2 regions of the Mesorhizobium sp. M0894 genome follow, and region 1 is predicted to be linked to the other one. Evidence: predicted binding sites of a transcription regulator. Region 1 holds the regulator's gene; the other holds the start of a gene.
The links. The regulator LexA, encoded in region 1, represses DNA repair genes until DNA is damaged. The targets are predictions, from matches to a motif close to TGTTCNNNNTGTGTTCNG.
Positions count from the first base shown of each region.

Region 1 (7,241 bases):
TCGGGCGCAGCAGCACCGGGCTTTCGGCCTGCGCCTCGGCCTCATCGATCGCCAGCGTCTCGTTCATGCCGGTGCGCATGATCGGGCGCAAATCGTGCACACCCGAGATCGATACGACATGGCGAATGCGCCGGACAATTTCGGGCGCCAGCGGCGTCGTCGTCGTAACCATCCGGCTAACAAGATGGCCACCGGCCGAGTGTCCGGTCAGCATCAGCGGCCCTGCGACCATCCCCGCCGCCTTGCCGATCGCCGCGCCGACTTCCTTGACGATGCCGCCAATGCGCATCTGCGGACAGAGCGTGTAGGACGGCATCGCCACGGCATAGCCGCGATCAACAGCGCCAGCGGCAAGATGCGACCAGAAACTCTTGTCGAATGCCATCCAGTAGCCGCCATGGACGAACACCACGAGCCCCTTGGGCTTGGTGGCCGGCAGGAAAAGATCGAGCCGGTTGCGTGGGCCATCGCCATAGGCCATGTCGAGCCGCGCCCGGCCCTCGGTCGAAAGCACGTCGCGAAAAACCCGCGCGGGCTCGACCCAGGCCGCCGGCCAGCGATCGCTGCCGGCTATGTTGGCGCCGTTGGCATAGGCGTTGTCCCAATCGGCAATGTGACGTTCGAACACCCTGCGCCCTCCCCTGGCAATATGGCCTTGCAACGACCGTGAGCATCGCGCGGCGCGTCGTCGCCAGCCTCACGATTCCAGCTCTCGCATCAATCTCAAGTGACAGCCGCCTTGATGGCGAAGCGCGCATCCTTCCACGCACCGGTGCGCAGGATGTCCTCAAGCACTTCGACGGCCTGCCAGACATCGGCATAGCCGACATAGAGCGGGGTGAAGCCGAAGCGCATGGTCGATGGCGCGCGAAAATCGCCGATCACGCCACGTTCGATCAGCGCGCGCATGATCTGGTAGCCATGCTCGTGCATGAATGAAATCTGGCTGCCGCGTTTTTCCCCGTCGCGCGTGCTTTCGAGCGTTAGCCCGTAAGTGCCGCACTTTGCCTCGACAAGCTCGATGAACAGATCGGCCAGCGCGATGCTCTTCTTGCGCACCGCCGTCATGTCGACATCGTTCCAGATGTCGAGCGCGCCCTTCAGCGTGCGCATAGACAGGACCGGCTGGGTGCCGCACAGAAACCGGCGGATGCCGGTGCCGGCCGCATAGCCTGGCTCGAAGGCGAAGGGCCGTGCATGGCCCCACCAGCCGGTGAGCGGCTGCTGGATGTCGGCAAGATGCCGCTCAGCCGCATAGATGAAGGCAGGCGCGCCCGGTCCGCCATTCAGATATTTGTAGGTGCAGCCAACGGCAAAATCGGCGTTCGCCGTGTCGAGCTCGACTGGCATCGCACCGGCGGTGTGGCAGAGATCCCAGACGATCATCGCCCCGGCTTCCTGGGCCCTGCGCGTCAGCGCCGGCATGTCGCGCAGTTCGCCCGACTTGTAGTTGACGTGGTTGACCAGCACCACGGCGGTGCGTTCGTCGATCAGCTCTTCGATGCTCGGCGCGTCGACCCCCGAGAGGCGCAGCAGCGTATCTTTTCGCGTCGAAACCACACCCTCAGCCATGTAGAGGTCTGTCGGAAAACTGTCGCCCTCGGCGACGATGACCTGCCGCTCCGGCCGCATGGCCATGGCGGCGTGCAGCAGCTTGTAGATGTTGACCGATGTCGTGTCGCAGACCACCGTCTGGCCGGCCGCGGCACCGATCAGGCGCCCGAGCTGGTCGCCAAGTTCGAGCGGCATGTTGAACCAGCCGGCCGTGTTCCAGGCGCGGATGAGATCATGCGCCCATTCTTCGGTCACTGCCTTGCTCAATTCATCGAAAGCGGCACGCGAAGCGGCCCCTAGCGAATTGCCGTCGAGATAGATCACTCCTTGCGGCAGCACAAAGCGGTCCCGCATCGCGCGCAGCGGATCTGCAGCATCCATCGCCCTTATGGCCACGAGATCGGGAATTCCTGTCATGATTTGTCTGCTCCCCAAGATTCACCGCAACGCCGGACACGCATCGACGGCATCCATCGGTCACGAGCGGTTCTCCATTACCTGGTATCGCGCAGCAAGGCTCCACCGGCGACAAGTTGCCTGACCATGCGGTGGAAACCAGGAGCCAAGCCAACCCAAGGTTGGCGTTTTGAGTTCGTTTCGTTCACGGTGCATTGACCAAACCGCACAGTCGATACGGCTTCAATTCCGTGCCCCTTTGCCGGCTGACGGCCGATACCAGTGCCGCCTTCTGGAAACCCAGAGGCCGCAAACGAAAGCAGAATCAAGGCGATGAGGCCCGCGGCGGTGAAAATGCAGCGTCCCGGTTTGGCGAGTGGTATCGTTACCCGAGCCCTAACACATTCATTAAACTTTAAACAGTTGCGGAACACAACTGGAACAGATAGTGTTTGTTCTGGGTTTGTTTTTCTGATTCTGTTGGGGGTCGCTATGCTGACACGCAAACAACACGAACTGCTTATGTTCATCCACGAAAGGCTGAAGGAAAGCGGTATCCCGCCCTCCTTCGACGAGATGAAGGAAGCGCTCGACCTGGCTTCCAAATCGGGAATCCACCGGCTGATTACGGCGCTGGAGGAGCGCGGCTTCATTCGCCGTTTGCCCAACAGGGCCCGTGCGCTGGAGGTGCTGCGCCTGCCCGATTCGATCGCCCCCGGCCTCAATGCGGCACGCAAGTTCTCGCCGAGTGTCATCCAGGGCAGTCTTGGGCAAGGTCCTCGGCAAGGCAAGCCGACATCGTCGCGCGTCCCTGCAGCCGGCAATGACGACGATGTCGTCGCCGCCGTGTCTATCCCGGTGATGGGCCGCATCGCCGCTGGTGTGCCGATCGATGCCATCCAGCACCAGACGCATTCGATCTCGGTGCCGCCGGACATGATCATGGGCGGCGAGCATTATGCGCTCGAGGTCAAAGGCGATTCGATGATCGAGGCTGGCATTTTCGACGGCGACACGGTGATCATCCGCAATGCCGATACGGCGAGCCCCGGTGAGATCGTGGTGGCACTGGTCGACGAGGAAGAAGCGACGCTGAAGCGGTTCCGCCGCAAGGGCGCCTCGATCGCCCTGGAAGCCGCCAATCCGGCCTACGAGACGCGCATCTTCGGACCAGACAGGGTCAAGGTGCAGGGCAAGCTCGTTGGGCTGATCCGCCGCTACTGAGCTGCGCCCTTGGCGCCGGCTTTTGGCTTGTCGGCTCTGCGGTATGGCGGCATGCCCCGCGCCGCGCGTGAAAATTTCCGCTGCACGTGCCAGGGCCGGTATGATTTTTCGACGGCGAAGCGGATTTCGGCGCGTGTTGCCGCTTGTGGATCGAAATAGACGGCCGCACTTCCCGCGCGCGCCAGTTGCCGTTTGGTGACGACGAGGACCAGCCGGTCGTAGTAGCAGGGATTATGGGCGGTGGCGTCGTCGATGACGATCAAGCTGGCAAAGGCGCAGGCTGGCCGTGCAGTTTCGCGGTCATTGGCTAGCGCGATGATCGCGCCGGATGGATGCCTGGCAAGGCAGAGACCGTCCGTGCAAATGAACGGCATGCCCGGCGGTAAGTCGGCCGGATCGGCAATGTCGAATTGCGGATCGTTCTTTCCAGGTGTTTCCGGCGCGACGATAGCCTCTGATGTGAGCGCGCGTTTCCAGTTGTCGATGGTGAACTCATTCGGGCGTGCCCGGTTGACCGCGAGTTCCCCGCTGCCGATCGGCAGCGCGACGAGCCGTGCGTCCTCCGAGATCAATACATCGGGTACGCGCGTCTGCGTTGTCGTTAGCAAGCCGGCGAGCGCAAAAGGAAGGGCCACGAGCCGCAACCAGGTCGTCGCCATGCTGGCAATGACGAGGGCGATCGTCACCAAAAGGACAGATCTCAGCGAAATCAGCCCGACCGCATCGATCGGCGAGCGCTCGGAGATCCACCCGGACAGGGCGATCATCGCCGTCAGCCCCTTGCCCATCACGTAGAGGAAAGGCCCATCCGCGCCGAACGGCATCGCCAGCGCACTGAGGACGGCGAAGGGCATGACGACCAGTGAGACAATAGGCATGATGGCCAGATTGGCGAACAGGCTGAGCGGCGCCACGCGCTGGAAATGCCATATGGCGAAAAGCGCCGTGGCGCTCCCTGCAATGATCGAGGTCATCGCCAGGCCGCCCATGCCCAGCAGTACCTTTCTAGTGGCAAAGCGTAGCGGCGACCGCCGGGGCGGCGGCGTGGTGGCCCCGCCGGCGCGGTAATCGGACCAGCCTGCATAGGCGCCGACAAGGGCCGCCGTCGCGGCGAAGGACATCTGGAAGCTCGGACCGACCACCTCGTGCGGCGACACCAGAATGACCGCGATGGCCGAGATCGCCAGGTTGCGCATGGTGAGCGCGGCCCGGTCGAACAGCACGGCGATAAGCATCACCGCCAACATGATGAAGCTGCGTTCGGCCGCCACCACAATGCCGGAAAAGACGAGGTAGGCCGCAATCGAAAAAAGCGCGGCGGCCGCCGCGTATTTCTTGACCGGCCGTCGCGATGAGAAATCGGGAAACAGCGCAAAGGCGCCGCGCAGCAGCGCCATAATGGTGCCGGCGACCAACGCCATATGCAGCCCCGAGATGGAGATGATGTGGTAGATGCCGGTACGCCGCATCGCTTCGTTGATCTCCTCGGGAATGCCAGCGCGCACGCCGACGATCAGCGCAGCAGCAATCTCGCCCTCGGCGCCGCCGATGCGGCTGCGGATATGGTCGGCGATGGATTCGCGCGCGTCTTCGATCGCGGAAGAAAGCCGCGCGGCAAACGGCATGCTGCCCGACGACACGACTTTCGGATTGCCGAGAAAAAAGCCGCTGCCGCCGATACCGGCAAAATAGCTGTCGAAGGAGAAATCATAGCTGTCGGGCCGCACCGGCCCGGTCGGCGGCAGCAGCCGCACATAGCCGGCGATCTCGGAACCGGCGGTCAGCTCAGCCGGTATTTTCATCGCCGAAACGCGGACCCGTTCCGGCATGTAGCGCAGTGTCGGCCTGGCGGTTGAGATCACATCGATCGTCAGCCTGATGCGGCCGCTCGCCATGGGCTCGAACGATACGACGCGACCCGTGAGGCGCGTCGAGATTTCGGAACCGAGCATATGCGTTCCGACACGCCAGGTCTCGACCTTGGCGGCAAGCACGCCAAGCGCGCAGAGCAACGCCGCCATGAAGCACAGGCGGGTTCTGGGCCACGACCGCGAGGCGACGGCACAGAGGGCTGCCAAGGCGACGATTGCGATCGGCTGTGGAAAGGCCGGCTCCACCGCCAGCGCAAAATATACGACCACCCCGCATGCGAGGAACACCGGCACCAGCAGGAAGGCGACCCCACGGTCGAGCTCCAGGCCGACCGCCGAGGTTACGCCGTTGCGGATACGGGACGGTGACGGGAGGCGGAAACGCCGGCGTAGGCGCACGATGGGCTCGGCCGCGGGCACGAGAACCGTTGCTGGGTCGCTCGCCGGCAGCGACGGGGCATCAAAGCGTGGAACCGGCAGCAATGCCGGTGCCGGCAGGACAGGCACGGGCGCGGCAAACAGCAAGCGTTCGCTGACGCCGCTGCCAACGTCCTCGCCCTCGCCCGCACCACGGCCTCGCACAGCCATCGGGTCTGCCCCTTGCGCCCTCGACCTCCTATGCTACATGAACGCGCAACGCGCGAAAGTCCGCAAACCCACTTCCTTCGCCTGCCTGAGAGTTCCATGCCCGACAAGGTCGTCACCCGTTTTGCCCCCTCGCCCACCGGCTATCTGCATATTGGCGGGGCGCGCACGGCGCTGTTCAACTGGCTGTATGCCAAGCACACAGCCGGCACGATGCTGCTGCGCATCGAGGACACCGACCGCGAGCGTTCCACCGATGCGGCAACCGCGGCCATCCTCGACGGGCTTTCCTGGCTTGGCCTGACATGGGACGGTGAGCCGGTGTCGCAGTTCGAGCGTGCGCCGCGCCATCGCGAGGTGGCCGAGGAACTCGTTCGCATGGGCAAGGCCTATTATTGTTACGCGACGCCTGCCGAGTTGGAGGCAATGCGCGAGAGCGCACGGGCCAAGGGGCTGCCTCCCCGCTATGACGGCCGCTGGCGCGATCGCGACCCCTCGGAGGCGCCGGCCGGCGCCAAGGGGGCGATCCGCATCAAGGCGCCGACAGACGGCGAGACGGTTGTGCATGACCGCGTCCAGGGCGACGTGCGCTTTCCCAACAAGGATCTCGACGATTTCATTATTCTGCGCTCGGACGGCAACCCGACCTACATGCATGCCGTCGTCGTCGACGATCACGACATGGGCGTCACCCACATCATCCGCGGCGACGACCATTTGACCAACGCCGCCCGCCAGACGGTGATCTACCATGCCATGGGGTGGGAGGTGCCGTCGATGTCGCATATCCCGCTGATCCACGGTGCCGACGGCGCCAAGCTGTCGAAACGTCACGGTGCGCTCGGCGTCGAGGCCTATCGCGCCATGGGCTACCTGCCGGAGGCGCTGCTCAATTATCTGGCGAGGCTTGGCTGGAGCCACGGCGACGATGAGATCATGTCGATCGCCAACATGATCGCGTGGTTCGACATTGGCGACGTCAACAAAGGCGCCGCCCGTTTCGACTTCGCCAAGCTCGAGGCGCTGAACGGCGTGCACATGCGCCGCATGAACGACGCGACGCTGCTCGATATCTTCATCGCCACTCTGCCCTATCTCGAAGGCGGTCCGGCGATCGCAGCTAGCCTCGACGACAGACGCAAGGCCCAATTGCTTGCCGCTTTGCCGGGCCTGAAGGAGCGCGCCAAGACGCTGGTCGAACTTGTTGAAGGGGCTGCATTCCTATTCGTCGAGCGGCCGCTGCCGGTCGACGAGAAGGCGGCGGCGCTGCTCAGCGGTGACGCGCGCGCGATCCTGCAGGGCGCTCATGCGGCGCTGGCCACGGTTTCGGAATGGTCTGCCGCCTCGGCGGAAGCCGCGATCCGCGACTATGCGCAGGCCGGCGGCCATAAACTCGGCGCCGTGGCCCAACCATTGCGCGCCGCGCTCACCGGCAAAAGCACCTCGCCCGGCGTCTTCGATGTGCTGGCCGTGCTTGGCCGCGAGGAAAGCCTGGCGCGGATCGCTGATCAAATCGATTAGGAAACTGGCCCAAGAAGATTGGCATTGAAAGGTGTGTTTCGCAGTGCAACATTGGGTCTTGGCCTAATCTGGCGCGCAGATTCAGTTGCG
Region 1 covers NZ_JAMYOG010000002.1:300,089-307,329, forward strand. The annotation lists gene NKH91_RS04775 (hormone-sensitive lipase) at 1-628, opposite strand, end outside; gene kynU (kynureninase) at 724-1,971, opposite strand; gene lexA (transcriptional repressor LexA) at 2,443-3,174, shown strand; gene NKH91_RS04790 (ComEC/Rec2 family competence protein) at 3,168-5,633, opposite strand; gene gltX (glutamate--tRNA ligase) at 5,730-7,151, shown strand.

Region 2 (7,241 bases), on a different contig from region 1:
GCTTCCGGCAGCTCGTCGAGGAAGCGCGACGGGATGGTCGATTGCCAGAGGCCGTGGATGCGGCGGTTGGAGACAAACCAGAGATGCAGGTTCTTCTTGGCGCGGGTCAGGCCGACATAGGCAAGGCGGCGCTCCTCCTCGAGCCCGGACCGGCCACCCTCGTCGAGGGAACGCTGGTGCGGGAACAGGCCTTCCTCCCAGCCGGGCAGGAACACGGTTTCGAATTCGAGGCCCTTGGCCGAATGCAGCGTCATGATGTTGACGGCGTCGAGCTCAGCGTTCTGCTCGGCGTCCATCACCAGCGCGACATGTTCGAGGAAGGAGCGCAGCGATTCATACTCCTCCATGGAGCGTATCAGCTCCTTTAGGTTCTCCAGCCGGCCGGGCGCTTCGACCGAGCGGTCGTTCTTCCACATGTCGGTGTAGCCGCTCTCCTCCAAAATGGTCTCGGCGAGTTCGGTGTGCGGGGTGGTTTCGAGAGCCTTTTGCCAGCGCTCGAAATTGGCTGATACCTCGCGAAGTGCGGCACGCGGCTTCGGCTTCAGCTCGTCGCTTTCGGCCAGTTTTGCCGCCGCCTCCAGCATCGGGATGCGCAGCGCGCGTGCGGTGTCGTGGACCTGGCGGATGGTGGCCTCGCCCAACCCGCGTTTCGGCACGTTGACGATGCGCTCGAAGGCGAGGTCGTCGGCGCCTTGTGCGACGACGCGGAAGAAGGCCAATGCGTCGCGAATCTCGAGCCGCTCATAGAAGCGCGGGCCGCCGATGACGCGGTAATTGAGCCCGAGCGTGACGAAGCGGTCCTCGAATTCGCGCATCTGGAAAGACGCGCGGACGAGAATCGCCATATCGTTCAAATTGTGCTTCTGGCGCTGGTAGGCCTCGATGGTCTCGCCGACGGCGCGGGCCTCCTCCTCGGAATCCCAGGCGGCGTGGACATGCACCTTCTCGTCGTCCTCGGCGATCTTCTCGGTAAACAGCGTCTTGCCGAAGCGGCCCTCATTGTGGGCGATGAGATGCGAGGCGGTGCCGAGGATGTGCGCGGTCGAGCGGTAGTTGCGCTCCAGCCGGATGATGGTGGCGCCGGGGAAATCCTTGTCGAAGCGCAGGATGTTGTCGACTTCGGCGCCGCGCCAGCCATAGATCGACTGGTCGTCGTCGCCGACGCAGCAGATGTTAACTTTGCTTTCGCTCACGGCCGCGCGCGAGCTTCGCTCGCTGGCCTCCGCGGGGGCGGCCTGGCCGGCCGACGCCCGGTCGGGCTTGCGGCCTTCGGCCGAAGAGCGCCCAATCTCCCCCCTCGTGGGGGAGATGTCGGCGGAGCCGACAGAGGGGGGCGCTGTCCCGCCAGCGTTTCCGCCAGGACCATTGGAAGCGTCGCGATCCTTCGCGCCCCCCTCTGTCCTGCCGGACATCTCCCCCGCGAGGGGGGAGATTGGCTTGCCTTGAGGCCGCTGGGCCAGCAGGCGCAGCCACATGTACTGTGCGGTGTTGGTGTCCTGGTACTCGTCGACGAGGATGTAGCGGAAGCGCTTGTGGTATTCCTTCAGCACGTCCGGATTGGCGCGGAAGATGCGGATCGGGTGACATAGGAGATCGCCGAAGTCACAGGCATTCAGCGTCTGCAGCCGCTCCTGATAGGCCTTGTAGAGTTCGCGGCCCTTGCCGTTGGCGAAGGCACGGGCATCGCCCTCGGGGATGTCGGCGGGACCGAGGCCCTTGTTCTTCCAGCCGTCGATCATCTGGGCGAACTGCTTGGCCGGCCAGCGCTTGTCGTCCAGCCCTTCCGCCTGGATGAGCTGTTTGATCAGCCGCACGACATCGTCGGTGTCGAGAATGGTGAAGTCGGATTTGAGCCCGGCCAGCTCGGCATGTCGGCGCAGCAGCTTCACGCCAATCGAGTGGAAGGTGCCGAGCCACGGCATGCCCTCGACATTGCCTTCGCCGATCAACAGGCCGATGCGCTGCTTCATCTCGCGCGCCGCCTTGTTGGTGAAGGTGACGGCGAGGATCTGCGAAGGGAAGGCCTTGCCGGTGGCAAGGATGTGGGCGATGCGGGTGGTCAAGACGCGCGTCTTGCCGGTGCCGGCGCCGGCCAGCACCAGCACCGGGCCTTCGGTGGTTTCCACCGCCAGCCGCTGCTCGGGGTTGAGGCCGTTGAGATAATCGGGCGCGTTGTTTTGATTGCTGCGGGCAGCCATGGCGCGCGCGGCGATGCCCGACGGGGCCACGGGCCGCGCGTTCGGTTCGTCAAAAAAGGGCATGTCTTCCGAAAAGCCGGACATCTCTCCCCGAATGTAGTGATTCGGCAGCGAAAGGCCAGAAGTGTCTCCGTTTTGTTCTGTCCAGTCGGTAGACTCACAATCTGAATGGGTCCGCTAACCAAAACGCCGAGCTTGCCGTGGGTCGACGCCGTAAAACGCCGAGCTTGCTTGACAGGGGAAGCGGGCCGGAGAAAGTTGCGTGGGGGCAGGCACGCAATGCGGGGTTGCCCATGGACGCGTCGCGGAGCGCACCAGTCGAAGGAGCACCGTCTTGGCTGTGGTCATCACCTCCCTGATCCTTTTCCTCATCGGCCTGGCGCTTGGCGGCGGCGGCATCTGGCTCGTGACGCTGGGCGGCAGCTGGTATTACGTCATCGCCGGCATAGCTTTCCTGATCGCTGCCTGGCTGCTCTACAGGCGCAGATCCACGGCGCTGTGGCTCTACGCGGCGATCGTGCTCGGCACGCTCGCCTGGGCTGTCTGGGAAACCGGCTTCGACTGGTGGGAGCTCGGCCCGCGCGGCGGCATCATCGTGCTTGTCGCGCTGTGGCTATTGACGCCATGGGCGCGGCGCGGGCTTACCGGTCCCGACGGACGAGCGCCGCTGATCCTCGCGGTGCTGGCATCGCTCGGCGTCGCCGGTTATTCGATGACGACGGACCCAAAGGATATTGCCGGCCAACTCAACACCGACAAGGTGACGCCGACGGCCGAACTCGGCGGCAATGTGCCGGCCGGCGAATGGCACTATTACGGTCGCACGCAATATGGCCAGCGCTATTCGCCGCTCGACCAGATCACCCCCGAAAACGTTGCCAATCTGCAGCCGGCCTGGACCTATCGCACCGGCGACGTGAAAGGGCCCGACGACATCGGCGAGACGACCTATCAGGTGACGCCGCTGAAAATCGCCGACACGCTCTACATCTGCACGCCGCATAATTTCGCCATCGCCATCGATGCCGCGAGCGGCAAGGAGAAATGGCGCTTCGATCCGCAGGTCAAGCTCAACAAGGACCGCCAGCACCAGACCTGCCGCGGCGTGGCTTACTATGCCGATGCCAAGATCGCCGCCGGCCAGCCCTGCGCCACGCGCATCTATCTGCCGACATCGGACGCCCGGCTGATCGCGCTCGACGCGGCGAATGGCCAGGTCTGTCCGACATTTGCCGAGGGCGGCACGCTGAACCTGCTCGCCAACATGCCATATCCGAAGCCGGGCTATTACTATTCGACTTCCGCGCCGCTGATCGTCGCCAACAAGATCATCGTCGGCGGCGCGGTCAACGACAATTATTCGACGCAGGAGCCGTCCGGGGTCATCCGTGCCTACGATGCCGACACCGGCGCGCTGTTATGGAATTGGGATTCCGGCAATCCGGACCAGACGACGCCGCTGCCGCCGGGCCAGACCTACACCAACAACTCGCCCAATATGTGGTCGACGGCGAGCGCCGACGAGAAGCTCGGCCTGCTCTATGTGCCGCTCGGCAACAAGACGCCGGACCAGCTCGGCGCCGGACGCAGCGCCAATGACGAGAAATTCTCTTCCTCGATCACCGCGCTCGATCTCAACACCGGACAATTGCGCTGGGTGCGGCAGACCGTGCATCACGATCTCTGGGACATGGACGTGCCGGCGCAGCCGACGCTGGTCGACATAACCACGGCCAGTGGTGTGGTGCCGGCGCTGGTCGGGCCGACCAAGCAGGGCGACCTCTATGTGCTCGACCGGCGCAGCGGCGAGCCGGTCGTTCCGGTCAAGGAAGTGCCGGCGCCGGGCGGCGCGATCGAAGGCGACCATACCTCGCCGACGCAGCCGGTCTCGGACCTCAGCTTCAGTCCGAAGCCACTGACCGGCGCGGATATGTGGGGCATCACCATGTTCGACCAGCTGGCCTGCCGGATCGAGCTTCGGAAGCTGCGGTATGAGGGCCGCTATACGCCGCCGTCGCTGCAAGGCTCGCTGATCTATCCCGGCAATTTCGGCACCTTCAACTGGGGCGGCGTGGCAGTCGATCCGGTCCGGCAGGTGATGTTCGGCATGCCGACATACCTGGCGTTCATCTCCAAATTGGTGCCGCGCGCCGACGTGCCGCCGCCGGGCGATACCAAGGGCAGCGAACAAGGCCTGAACCGCAATGACGGTGCGCCTTACGCAGTGATATTGAAGCCATTCCTGTCGCCGCTCGGCATTCCCTGCCAGGCGCCTCCGTGGGGCTATGTGGCCGGCGCCGACCTTCGGACCGGCAAGATCGTCTACAAGCATCGCAACGGCACCGTCTACGACATGACGCCGCTGCCGCTGCCGTTCAAGGTCGGCGTGCCGGGCATTGGCGGGCCGATGATCACTGCCGGCGGCGTCGCCTTTCTCGGTGCGGCGGTCGACGACTATGTGCGCGCTTATGACCTGACGACCGGCAAACAGCTCTGGCAGGCGCGGCTGCCTGCCGGCGGGCAGTCGACACCGATGACCTACACGGTAGCCGACGGACGCCAGTTCGTCGTCATCGTTGCCGGCGGCCACGGCTCGGTCGGCACCAAGCCGGGCGATTATGTGATGGCCTATACGCTGCCGAAATAGAGAAGTTCCTCAGAGCCCGAGATGCCCTTTCAGGTCGGGTACCGATGCAAGTACCTCGTTGGTCAGCTGCGGGCCGGCGGCTGTCTCGGCCTGCTGGACCAACGCGGCATCAAGGCCATCGTGCAGAGACTTATGGCAGCCCTCACTCAGCCGTGACTGGACCAGCCAGGCTTCGACCCTATGTTGCTGCCGGGGGCCGAAGACCTAGGAGCGCGCCATGACAACACCTGCCGGCCCCGCCAAGCCTGTCATTACCCAGGCGATGATCGATGCCTATGATGAATACACGCATCTGACGCTCGACCGGCGGCGCTTCATGGAGCAGTTGACCAGGCTTGCCGGGTCGGGTGCGGCAGCGGCCGCGATCTCGCCGCTGCTGGCGGCGAATTCGGCCCAGGCGGCAATCGTCGCGGAAAACGATCCGCGCGTGAAAGGCGAGGACATCAGCTATCCAGGCAGCGGCGGCGAGATGAAGGGTTATCTGGTCAAGCCGGCGGGTCAGACCGGCAAGCTGGGCACGGTCATCGTCGTGCACGAAAACCGGGGGCTCAACCCGCATATTCGCGACGTGGCGCGGCGCGTGGCGCTGGAGGGGTTCGTGGCGCTTGCCCCGGACTTCATGACACCGCTCGGCGGCACGCCGGCCGATGAAAACAGGGCACGTGACCTGTTTTCCCAGCTCGATCCAGCACAGGTCGCCACCAATGCCGTCGCAACGGTCGCCTACCTCAAAGGCCACAAGGACGGCAACGGCAAGGTCGGCGCCGTCGGCTTCTGCTGGGGCGGCGGCACGGTGAACATGCTGGCCGTCAACGCGCCGGATCTTGCAGCCGCCGTTGCCTATTACGGCATGCAGCCGAAGGCCGAGGACGTGCCGAAGATCAAGGCGCCGCTCATGCTGCATTATGCCGGGCTCGACACCCGCACCAATGCCGGCATCGACGCCTTCAAGAAGGAACTCGACGCGGCCCATATCGAATATTCGGTCTATGTCTATGAAGGCGCCAACCATGCCTTCAACAACGACACATCGGCGGCCCGTTACGACAAGAAGGCGGCTGACCTCGCCTGGGGGCGGACGATCGCTTTCCTCAAGGAGAAGTTGGCCTGATCAGGCGGGCGCCAGCGCCGGTTTGTGAAGGGCGACGCCGGCCACCACCAGCGCGATGCCGAGGCAGTCGGTGAGGCTCGGCACCTGCCGCAGCACGATGACGCCGATCAACGTCGCGGTAACCGGAAGCAATGACAGCATCAGCGCGAAACTGGAGCGCGGCAGCCGCGACATGGCAAGCTGGTCGCAAATATAGGGAATGACCGACGAGCAGATGCCGACACCGACCGCCGCAAGCAGCAGCGGCGGCGTCGAGAACGCCGGCAGCGCATCGGCAAGACCGATCGGCAGAACGACGAGAAGGGCGACCGCCATGGCGGCACCCAGCCCGGCGATGCCATCGCCAGCGTCGGCGCGCGCGACGCGGTGGCCGAGCACGATATAGAAGACGAACAGCGCGCCATTGAGGAAGGCCCAGAACAGGCCGACAGGATCGCTCGACCATTTGACGTCGATGAGCAGCAAGGTGCCGGCGACGGCGATTGCAAGGGCGGCGAGATTGCGCGGGCTTCTGAGGCCGACAAGCGCGACGCCGATGGTGCCGACGAATTCGATCGCCGCTACCAGCGAGATCGGCAGCCGGTCGAGCGCCAGGTAAAACGAGCAATTCATCACCCCAAGGCAGACGCCGAAACCCACAAGCAACAACCGCGTCGAGCGATCGGCGCGGGCGAAGACCGCCCATGGTCGGGTCAGCGGGGCAAAGACCAGTGCCGCGGTGGCGATGCGCAGCCACGCCATGCCGAGCACGCCGACATGCGAGAAAAGCAGGACTGCGAAAGCGGGGCCGAGATAGTGGAACACGGCGCTGACGCCGAACCACAGATGGGGCGGCACCGAGCTTGCCAAGGTAAAAGCCGGGCCGGCGAGTGCCGGACTTGCTGCTGGGGCTTGAGTCCGATCTTCCATGGGGTCAGTATCGCAGGCGATTTTTGCCGTTGATATGGATGATGGCCGGGCATTGCGGCTATTCCCTTTTCGAAAGCAAGGAGTATTCCGCTGAAACGCCTTCGAAATGAAAATACCGATCTGGATCCGGCGGATCTAAAAATCCTGCGCCTGCTGGAGGAGGATGCGCGCACCAGTATTGCCGAACTGGCGCGCTCAGTCGGCCTGTCGGCGCCGAGCGTCGCCGAGCGCATCAAGCGGCTGCAGGAAAGCGGCGTGATCGAGGCCTATACGGTGCGGATTAATCCGGCCGCGCTCGGCATGAAGCTGTCGGCATGGCTGCGCATCAGGCCGGTGCCGGGGCAACTCGCCGTCGTGGCCGAAATCATCCGCGACC
Region 2 covers NZ_JAMYOG010000004.1:110,896-118,136, forward strand. The annotation lists gene NKH91_RS09735 (ATP-dependent helicase) at 1-2,282, opposite strand, end outside; gene NKH91_RS09740 (glucose/quinate/shikimate family membrane-bound PQQ-dependent dehydrogenase) at 2,533-4,845, shown strand; gene NKH91_RS09745 (dienelactone hydrolase family protein) at 5,063-5,956, shown strand; gene NKH91_RS09750 (EamA family transporter) at 5,957-6,865, opposite strand; gene NKH91_RS09755 (Lrp/AsnC family transcriptional regulator) at 6,956-7,241, shown strand, end outside.
Region 2: the regulator LexA is predicted to act here: its motif matches at 2,324-2,341, upstream of NKH91_RS09735 (ATP-dependent helicase).